DNA from 2 places in the Streptomyces sp. NPDC033136 genome. Region 2 is predicted to be linked to the other one. Evidence: riboswitches for the same ligand, from Rfam matches in the RefSeq annotation. Region 2 holds a riboswitch; the other holds the start of a gene.

Region 1 (4,407 bases), on a different contig from region 2:
CCCGGTCGGGAAGACCATCGCCGCGCACTTCGCCCTGCTGGGCGGCGGGGACACCGCGGTGGTGGAGATGGCCGCGGTGGCCGGCCTCTCCCTCGTCCCGCACGACCTGCGTGACCCGGGCGCCACCACCACGTACGGGGTCGGCGAGCTGATCCGCGCCGCCCTCGGCTCGGGGGTACGGCGGATCCTGGTCGGCTGCGGCGACTCGGGCACCTCGGACGGGGGCGCGGGCGCGCTCCAGGCGCTGGGCGCCCGGCTGCTGGACGAGGACGGACGCGAACTCCCCCGCGGCGGACGGGAGCTGACGCGCCTGCGCCGCGTCGACCCGGCCGGTCTGGACCCGCGGCTCTCGGAGGTGGATCTGCTCGTCGCGTGCAATCCGTACAACGTGCTGTGCGGCGCACGGGGCGTGGCCCGGGTCTTCGGACCGCAGAAGGGCGCGACGCCCGCGCAGGTGGAGGAGCTGTCGGCGGCCCTGGAGAACTGGGCGTCCGTCCTCACCCGGGATGCCGCCGTGCCGGACACCGACCTGCGCTCCGGCCCGGGGACGGGAGCCTCCGGCGGTCTGGGCGCCGGGCTGGCCGCCCTGGGCGCCCGTCTCCTGCCCCGCTTCGACGTGCTGCTGGACCACCTCGACCTGGACGCCCGGCTGGCCCGCGCCGACCTGGTCGTCACCGCCGAGGGCGCGCTGGATCACCAGACGCCGCGCGGCAAGGTCCCGGCCGAGGTGGCCCGCCGGGCCAAACTCTACGGCCGCCCGGTCCTGGCGCTCGCGGGCACGCTCGGCGAGGGCGCGCACGAGGTGCCGGGCGTGGACGCGTTCAGCGGCATCCTGCCGGCACCGATGGCCCTGGCGGAGGCGCTGCTGCGGGCGAGCGAACTGCTCACGGACGCCACCGAACGGGCCCTGCGGATGATCGTCCTCGGCACCCGGCTACCCCTGGTGTCCGGCCGGGCCGGTCAGGCGGAGGTGTCCGGCACGCAGCGCCCGTCCTCCGTGCGGTAGGTCCACCGCGCCCCGTCCGTCACGAGTTCCCGCACGGCCCGGACGAACCGCTCCACGTGTTCGTCCGGCGTGCCCGCGCCGAAGCTGACCCGGATGGCGTTGAGCGACGCCTCCCCGGGCGCGGCCTCGGGCGACCCGCACGCGCCCTGCGTCTGCGGGTCGCCGCCGAGCAGGGTGCGCACCAGCGGGTGGGCGCAGAACAGCCCGTCCCGGACGCCGATGCCGTACTCGGAGGAGAGCGCGGCGGCGAAGTGGGAGCTGTTCCAGCCCTCGACGACGAAGGAGAGAACCCCGACGCGCGGGGCGTCGTCGCCGAAGAGGGAGAGGACCCGCGCCTGCGGCACCTCGGCGAGCCCCGCGCGCACCTTCTCGATCAGGTACCGCTCCCGGGCGGCCAGGGCAGCGAAATCGGCCTCGGTGAGGGCCTTGCAGGCGGAGGCGATGGAGTAGGCGCCGATGACGTTCGGGGAGCCGGCCTCGTGACGGGCGGCGCTCTCGTGCCACTCCACGTCGACGCCCCCGTCGGTGCGCCGCACGACCTTCCGCGAGGCGCCGCCGCCCGCGAGGTACGGCTGCGCCGCGCGCAGCCAGTCGGCCCGCCCGGCCAGGACGCCGGAGCCGAACGGCGCGTACAGCTTGTGCCCGGAGAAGGCGACCCAGTCGACGTCGAGGTCCTTGACGGACACCGGGTGGTGCGGGGCCAGTTGGGCGGCGTCGAGCACGATCCGGGCGCCGTGGGCGTGCGCGGCCGCGGCGAGTTCCCGTACGGGCCACAGCTCGCCGGTGACGTTGGAGGCGCCGGTGACGCAGACGAGGGCCGGCCCGGAGGGGTCGCGGCCGGCGAGGGCGCGCTCCAGGGTCTCGACGGCCTGGCGGGGGCTGCTCGGGGCGTCGAGGTAGCTGACGCGGGCGTTGCGCCAGGGCAGCAGGGAGGCGTGGTGCTCGGTCTCGAACACGAACACCTGGCAGTCGTCCGGGAGGGCGGCGGCGAGGAGGTTGAGGGAGTCGGTGGTGGACCGGGTGAACACCACCTGGTCATCGTCCCGGCAGTCGAGGAACTCCGCGACGGTCCGGCGGGCGTCCTCGAACAGGTCGGTCGACAGCTGGGACAGGTACCCGGCACCGCGGTGGACACTGCCGTAGTAGGGCGCGTAGGCGGCGACGTCGTCCCAGACGCGCTGGAGCGCCGGGGCGCTGGCGGCGTAGTCGAGCGCGGCGTAGCCGACCTCGCCGCCGGTCACGAGCGGCACGGTGACGTCCCGGCCGAGAACGGGCAGCGGGGCACAGACGGACGGGGCGGCTGCGGCGACGGTGGACACGGTGGTGGCAGTGGAGACAGACATGACGGAACTCCCGTGAGGGCAGGCGGAATCCGCCCCGCGAGCGCACAAGGCCACGAGCGGGGGGTGAAGGGAAGAGGGGATGCGGAGGCGGGGCTCTGCGGCCCTATCGCATTCGCTGGCTCACGGAAGGCTCCTCGACGACCAGGACCCCTGGTTCGCGAGGGGTCCGCGCTTGCCGTAGACCTCGCTGCCTACGGCCTGGTCTTCACCCGGGGCACCCCGCCACGGACGGAGGGTTGCCGGACAGTCGGCCGGGGCCTCATGACTGTCACTCATGACCTGGACAGGAACGTACGGGAATGACCGATGTCCCGCAACCCGCGTCCGGATTGCGGGACATCCCGCACTACGTGTTGCTCGCGGCCACCCACCGCTCCAGGGTCCGCTTGGCGGCCCCGGAGTCGATCGACTCGGCGGCCTTGGCCATACCGGCGCGGATCTGCTCGGCGAGCGGCGCCGCGGTCGGCTCCAGCGCCACCAGCGCCGCCGCCGAGTTCAGCAGGACCGCGTCGCGCACCGGGCCCGTCTCGCCGTCCAGCAGGCGGCGGGCGACCTCCGCGTTGTAGGAGGCGTCCGCTCCGCGCAGCGCCTCCACGGGGACCAGTTCGAGGCCCACGTCGCGCGGGTCGAAGGCCTCCTCGGTCACCTTGCCGTCCCGGACGATCCACACCCGGGACGTCGACGTGGTGGTCAGCTCGTCGAGGCCGTCGTCGCCCCGGAAGACCAGGGACGAGTTGCCGCGTTCGGCGAAGACGCCCGCGACGATCGGGGCCATGCGCGGGTCCGCCACCCCGACGGCCTGGGAGCGCACCCGGGCCGGGTTGGTCAGCGGGCCGAGGGCGTTGAACACCGTGCGGATGCCCAGCTGGCCGCGGGCCGCGCCCGCGTGCCGCAGCGCCGGATGGAACTTCACGGCGAAGCAGAAGGTGATCCCGGCCTCCTCGGCGACCTCCGCGACCCGGCTGAGCGGCAGTTCCAGGTTGACCCCGAGCTTCTCCAGCACGTCGGAGGCCCCGGAGGCCGAGGACGCGGCCCGGTTGCCGTGCTTGACGACCTTCGCGCCCGTGCCGGCGACGACGATCGAGGACATCGTGGAGATGTTGACCGTCTTGGCGCCGTCCCCGCCCGTGCCGACGATGTCGACCGTCGCCCCGGGCACCTCGATCACGTTGGCGTGCTCGTACATCGTGCGGACGAGGCCGTTGATCTCCTCGACGGTCTCGCCCTTGGCGCGCAGCGCCACGACGAACCCGGCGATCTGCGCCTCGGTCGCCTCGCCGCGCATGATCAGGTCCATGGCCCAGGCGGTGTCGTCCGCGCCGAGGTGCCGGCCGTCCAGCAGACCGTTCAGCAGGGCGGGCCAGGAGCGGCCCGCCGCGGTGTCGCCTCCAGCGGGGGTCACAGCGCTCATAAGCCGCTCCAGGGTCAGGCGTCCCGTACTGCGGGACGAGAGTCTCAACGGGTCCACCCTATCCAGCCCGGGGCACCACGAAGGGCCCCGTCCGTCCCCCAAGCTCCAAGGAGCAGGGGGTGCCCCCATCCGGACGGGGCCCCTCTGTGGCGTGGCGAAGCAGTGATCAGTGGTGGCCGTGGCCGCTCGTGATCTCCCGGTACTCCTCGGCGGTGGGCTTCGGGATCTGGGCACCCTCACCGAAGTAGGAGTCGCTGAGCTTGGCGCGCAGCTTCTCGGAGCCCTTCACCTTGCGCTCGACACCGTTCTCGTCGACCGTCGGGCCGAGCTCGACCGGCTGGTACTGCTCGTGCGCGGTGAGCGTGTACATCTGCTCCTGGCTGAGCGGCTCGTGCACCTCGATGAACTCACCGTGCGGCAGGCGCTTGATGATGCCCGACTCGCGGCCGTGCAGCACCTTCTCCTTGTCCCGGCGCTGCAGGCCGAGGCAGATCCGCTTGGTGATGATGAACGCGATGACCGGTCCGGCGAAGAACCCGATCCGGACGAACCAGGTGACCGCGTTGATCGACAGGTGGAAGTGGGTGGCGACGATGTCGTTGCCACCGCCGATCAGCATGATCATGTACGCCGTGATCCAGGCGACA
Region 2 (4,407 bases):
ACGTGCACCACGCGCTCGCGCCACTCGGCGTGGGACTCCAGCAGCCGCCGGTAGGCCAGCAGGCCGCGCACGATGTTCTTCGACAGCTCCGTTCGGTCGACCCGGACGATCGTCCGGCGGCCCTCGCCGATCTCCTCCCTCAGCGCGGCCATCCGCTCCTCGACGTCCGCCTCGTGCGACCGCCGCCGCAGGAAGTCCGCGTCGGCCCCCAGCCCGTGCACGCCGATCCGCGTGCCCCCGAGCCCGCCCGCGAACTGCTCGGCGCACGCCGTGAACGCGTCCGCCCAGCGCTGGGTGAGGAAGCCCAGCCGGTCCGCGCCCAGCATGCCGCGCAGCACCTGCCCGGCCACGTCGTCCGGCAGCATCCGGAAGTACTCCGGCGGCGCCCACGGGGTGTGCGAGAAGTGGCCGATGCGCAGGTCCGGGCGCAGCTCGCGGAGCATGCCCGGCACCAGCGTCAGGTGGTAGTCCTGCACCACGACCGCCGCGCCCGGTGCCGCCTCCTCGGCCAGCGCCTCGGCGAACGCACGGTTGTACGTCTCGTAGGACGTCCACCGGCGCCGGAACTCCGCGTCGAAGACCGGCTCCAGCGGCGTCTGGTAGAGCATGTGGTGGACGAACCACAGCACCGAGTTCGCGATGCCGTTGTACGCGTCCGCGTGCACGTCGGCCGGGATGTCCAGCATCCGTACGCCGTCCTCGCCGACGCCCCGCCGGACCGCCTCGCGGTCGCCGTCGGACAGCGCCGAGCACACCCACAGCGCGTCCGCGTCCGAGCCGATCGCGGACAGCCCCGAGACCAGCCCGCCGCCGCCCCGCTTGGCGTGCAGCGAACCGTCGTCACCCACCGTGTAGGAGACCGGGCCGCGGTTGGAGGCCACCAGCACCTGTGCAGCACCGTACGTTGAAGCCATACGCCTCAACCTAGCCCGGCCCGGAAACGCTCAAACGTGCGGGCCTGGCCCACCCGGCCGAAAACCACCCCGGTCAGGCCGCCCTCCGCGCCTGGTACTCGGCGATCTCCGCCATGGGCGGACGCTCCTCGGTATCCACCGAGTACGTCCGCGGTTCGAAGCCGTCCCCGCCCCGCTCGAACTGCGTCAGGGACGGCCGGATCAGGTGCCCGCGGGCCAGCCGCAGCTGGGCCGTGCGGTAGATCGCGGCGGCCATCCGGCCCAGCGCCTGCCCGTCCTGGTGCCGATGCTTGCGCACCCCGATGTCCACCTGGGCGAGGGCGTCCAGGCCCACCAGGTGCAGCGCGTCGACCAGCATGCCCAGCTCGACGCCGTACCCGACGGGGAACGGCAGCTGCTCCAGCAGCGAGCGGCGGGCCGCGTACTCCCCGCCGAGCGGCTGCACGAACCCGGCCAGCTGCGGCCAGTGCATGTTGAGCAGCGGGCGCGCCATCAGCTCGGTGACCCGGCCGCCCTGCCCGGCGGTCCTGCCGGAGGCGAGCGAATCGAACTCAGTGCCGAGCGGGCGGTCGTACATGCCCTTCACCAGGTCCACGTCCGGCTCGGTGAGCAGCGGGCCCACGATCCCGGAGACGAAGTCGGACGAGAAGTCCCTCAGGTCCGCGTCGACGAAGCAGACGATGTCCCCGCGGGTGACGAGGAGCGAGCGCCACAGCACCTCGCCCTTGCCGGGCAGGGCGGGCAGGCGCGGGAGTATCGCGTCCCGGTGCACCACCGTCGCGCCCGCGGCGGCGGCCACCTCCGAGGTGCGGTCGGTCGATCCCGAGTCCACGACGACCAGCTCGTCGACGAGCGGGACCTGCAGCATCAGGTCGTGGCGGATGACCGCGGCGATGTCGCCGACGGTCTCCTCCTCGTTCAGCGCGGGCAGCACCACACTGACGGTCCGGCCCGTGCGCTGCTTGGCGGCCAGAATCCGGTGGAGCGGGCGCTCGTGCGCGGACCAGGAACGGGTGCTCAGCCAGCGCTCGACTTCTTCCAGCACCGTGGCGGCTCCTTAGCGTTCTCTCGGCGGGACGGAATGTGACGCGTCTCGCGGTTCGGACGACTATCTCAACTGTCCTGGTCGTCGGTTACAGTCTTGAACAACGCGGATGACCATCGCATGTCCGAGGTCGCCCGCCGTCTACAACCACATACAGCTCATCCAGAGGGGCAGAGGGAAACGGCCCGATGAAGCCCCGGCAACCCTCCAGTCGGTTCTCGTAGGTCACTGGCGACCACTTCGCGAGGCTCCCGACTAGGGAAGGTGCCAAATCCGTCTCACGGCGAGATGCGTCGTGAGGAAGATGAGGAGAAAGGGCCTCGCCTCACATGGCTGTGCAGACTGTTGCAAGCACCACGAACCCCACCGTCGACCTCGGCCCCGCCGCTGCCCTGAGCTGCCGCGAGTGCGGTCACCGCGTCCCCCTCGGCCCGGTCTTCGCGTGCGAGGAGTGTTTCGGCCCGCTGGAGATCGCCTACGACTTCTCGGCCTACGACGCCGAGGAGCTCCGCAAGCGGATCGAAGCGGGCCCCGCGAACATCTGGCGCTACGCCCCGCTGCTGCCGGTCCCGGCCGACGTGGCGGACAAGCCGAACATCAACCCGGGCTGGACCCAGCTCGTCAAGGCCGACAACCTCGCGCGTGAGCTGGGTGTCGACGCCGGCAAGCTCTTCGTCAAGGACGACTCCGGCAACCCGACGCACTCCTTCAAGGACCGCGTCGTCGCCCAGGCCCTGGAGGCCGCCCGCGCCTTCGGCTTCACCACGCTCTCCTGCTCCTCCACCGGCAACCTCGCCGGCGCGGTGGGCGCCGCCGCGGCCCGCGCCGGCTTCCGCTCCTGCGTGTTCATCCCGCACGACCTGGAGCACGGCAAGGTCGTCATGGCCGCGGTCTACGGCGGCGAGCTCGTCGGCATCGAGGGCAACTACGACGACGTGAACCGCTTCTGCTCCGAGCTGATCGGCGACCCGGCCGGCGAGGGCTGGGGCTTCGTCAACGTCAACCTGCGGCCGTACTACGCGGAGGGTTCCAAGACCCTCGCGTACGAGATCTGCGAGCAGCTCGGCTGGCGGCTGCCGGACCAGCTCGTGGTGCCGATCGCCTCCGGCTCCCAGCTCACGAAGATCGACAAGGGTCTGCAGGAGCTCATCAAGCTCGGGCTGGTCGAGGACAAGCCGTACAAGATCTTCGGCGCGCAGGCCGAGGGCTGCTCCCCGGTGTCCACGGCGTTCAAGGCCGGCCATGACGTCGTACGGCCCCAGAAGCCGGACACCATCGCCAAGTCGCTGGCGATCGGCAACCCGGCGGACGGTCCCTACGTGCTCGACATCGCGCGCCGCACGGGCGGTGCGGTGGAGGACGTGAACGACGCGCAGGTCGTCGAGGCGATCAAGATCCTCGCCCGGACCGAGGGCATCTTCGCGGAGACCGCCGGTGGTGTGACGGTGGGCGTGGCGAAGAAGCTGATCGAGAACGGGCTGCTCGACCCGGCCAAGACCACCGTCGTCCTCAACACCGGCGACGGCCTCAAGACCCTCGACGCGGTGGCCGGCACCGGCCTCACCGCAACCATCCGCCCGAACCTGGACTCCTTCCGAGAGGCTGGCCTCGCATGAGCGTGACCGTCCGCATCCCCACCATCCTGCGCACCTACACCGGCGGGCAGGCCGAGGTCGCCGCCGACGGCGCGACCCTCGGCGAGGTCATCGCCGACCTGGAGAAGAACCACACCGGGATCGCCGCCCGGGTGCTGGACGACCAGGGCAAGCTGCGCCGGTTCGTCAACGTGTACGTCAACGACGACGACGTGCGCTTCGAGCAGGGGCTGGAGACGGCCACACCGGACGGTGCCGGCGTGTCGATCATCCCGGCTGTCGCCGGTGGCTGAACCGGTCGACCGGCTTGGTTGTTACCTTGAGTAATGCCGGTCACCGAGAGTTCATCGAATTGCCCCCTCCGTGAGAGAAGCGGAGGGGGCAATTCTGTGTGGTTGAGCGGGGTACAGTTGGGGAACGCGATCCCGATCTCCTGATCGGAACCGTGAATTCCTGCCGCGAGCCCGACAAGATGTAGCCAAAGTGTGCGCGTCTTTCGCGGCTTTTGTTCTTTTTGTGTAGCCCGAATTGCCCTGGATTCGGGCGAACCCTCCCTGCATTCCGGACCCTGCGCGTCCAGAATTCTCGTCCGATTGACCTGTTGCAGACGGCAGTTGGACAGATACATTCAGCCGCGGTCGACGCGTTCCGGCGCACGCCCCCAACCGTGGGGGGTGAGGTCTGACCCGGATCCGCGAAGTGTGGATCTGTGCAAGGGCCAGTAATAGGGGAGTTAGGCATGGCTCAGGGCACCGTCAAGTGGTTCAACGCGGAGAAGGGGTACGGCTTCATCGCGGTCGACGGTGGTGCGGATGTTTTCGTCCACTACAGCGCGATTCAGATGGACGGCTAC

The links. Region 2 has a riboswitch for S-adenosylmethionine ahead of thrC (threonine synthase). Riboswitches for the same ligand answer to the same signal wherever they lie in the genome.
Region 1: linked by a shared signal. The riboswitch ahead of ACZ5TL_RS10900 (aminotransferase class V-fold PLP-dependent enzyme) and the one ahead of thrC (threonine synthase) in region 2 are both predicted to bind S-adenosylmethionine.

The regions. Positions count from the first base shown of each region.
Region 1 covers NZ_JBVIPD010000005.1:61,981-66,387, reverse strand. The annotation lists gene ACZ5TL_RS10905 (glycerate kinase family protein) at 1-1,006, shown strand, start outside; gene ACZ5TL_RS10900 (aminotransferase class V-fold PLP-dependent enzyme) at 961-2,349, opposite strand; SAM riboswitch class IV at 2,513-2,629, opposite strand; gene trpD (anthranilate phosphoribosyltransferase) at 2,696-3,760, opposite strand; gene qcrB (cytochrome bc1 complex cytochrome b subunit) at 3,927-4,407, opposite strand, start outside.
Region 2 covers NZ_JBVIPD010000015.1:76,620-81,026, forward strand. The annotation lists gene ACZ5TL_RS25715 (alpha,alpha-trehalose-phosphate synthase (UDP-forming)) at 1-914, opposite strand, end outside; gene ACZ5TL_RS25720 (glucosyl-3-phosphoglycerate synthase) at 988-1,959, opposite strand; SAM riboswitch class I at 2,115-2,270, shown strand; gene thrC (threonine synthase) at 2,289-3,575, shown strand; gene ACZ5TL_RS25730 (ubiquitin-like small modifier protein 1) at 3,572-3,847, shown strand; gene ACZ5TL_RS25735 (cold-shock protein) at 4,294-4,407, shown strand, end outside.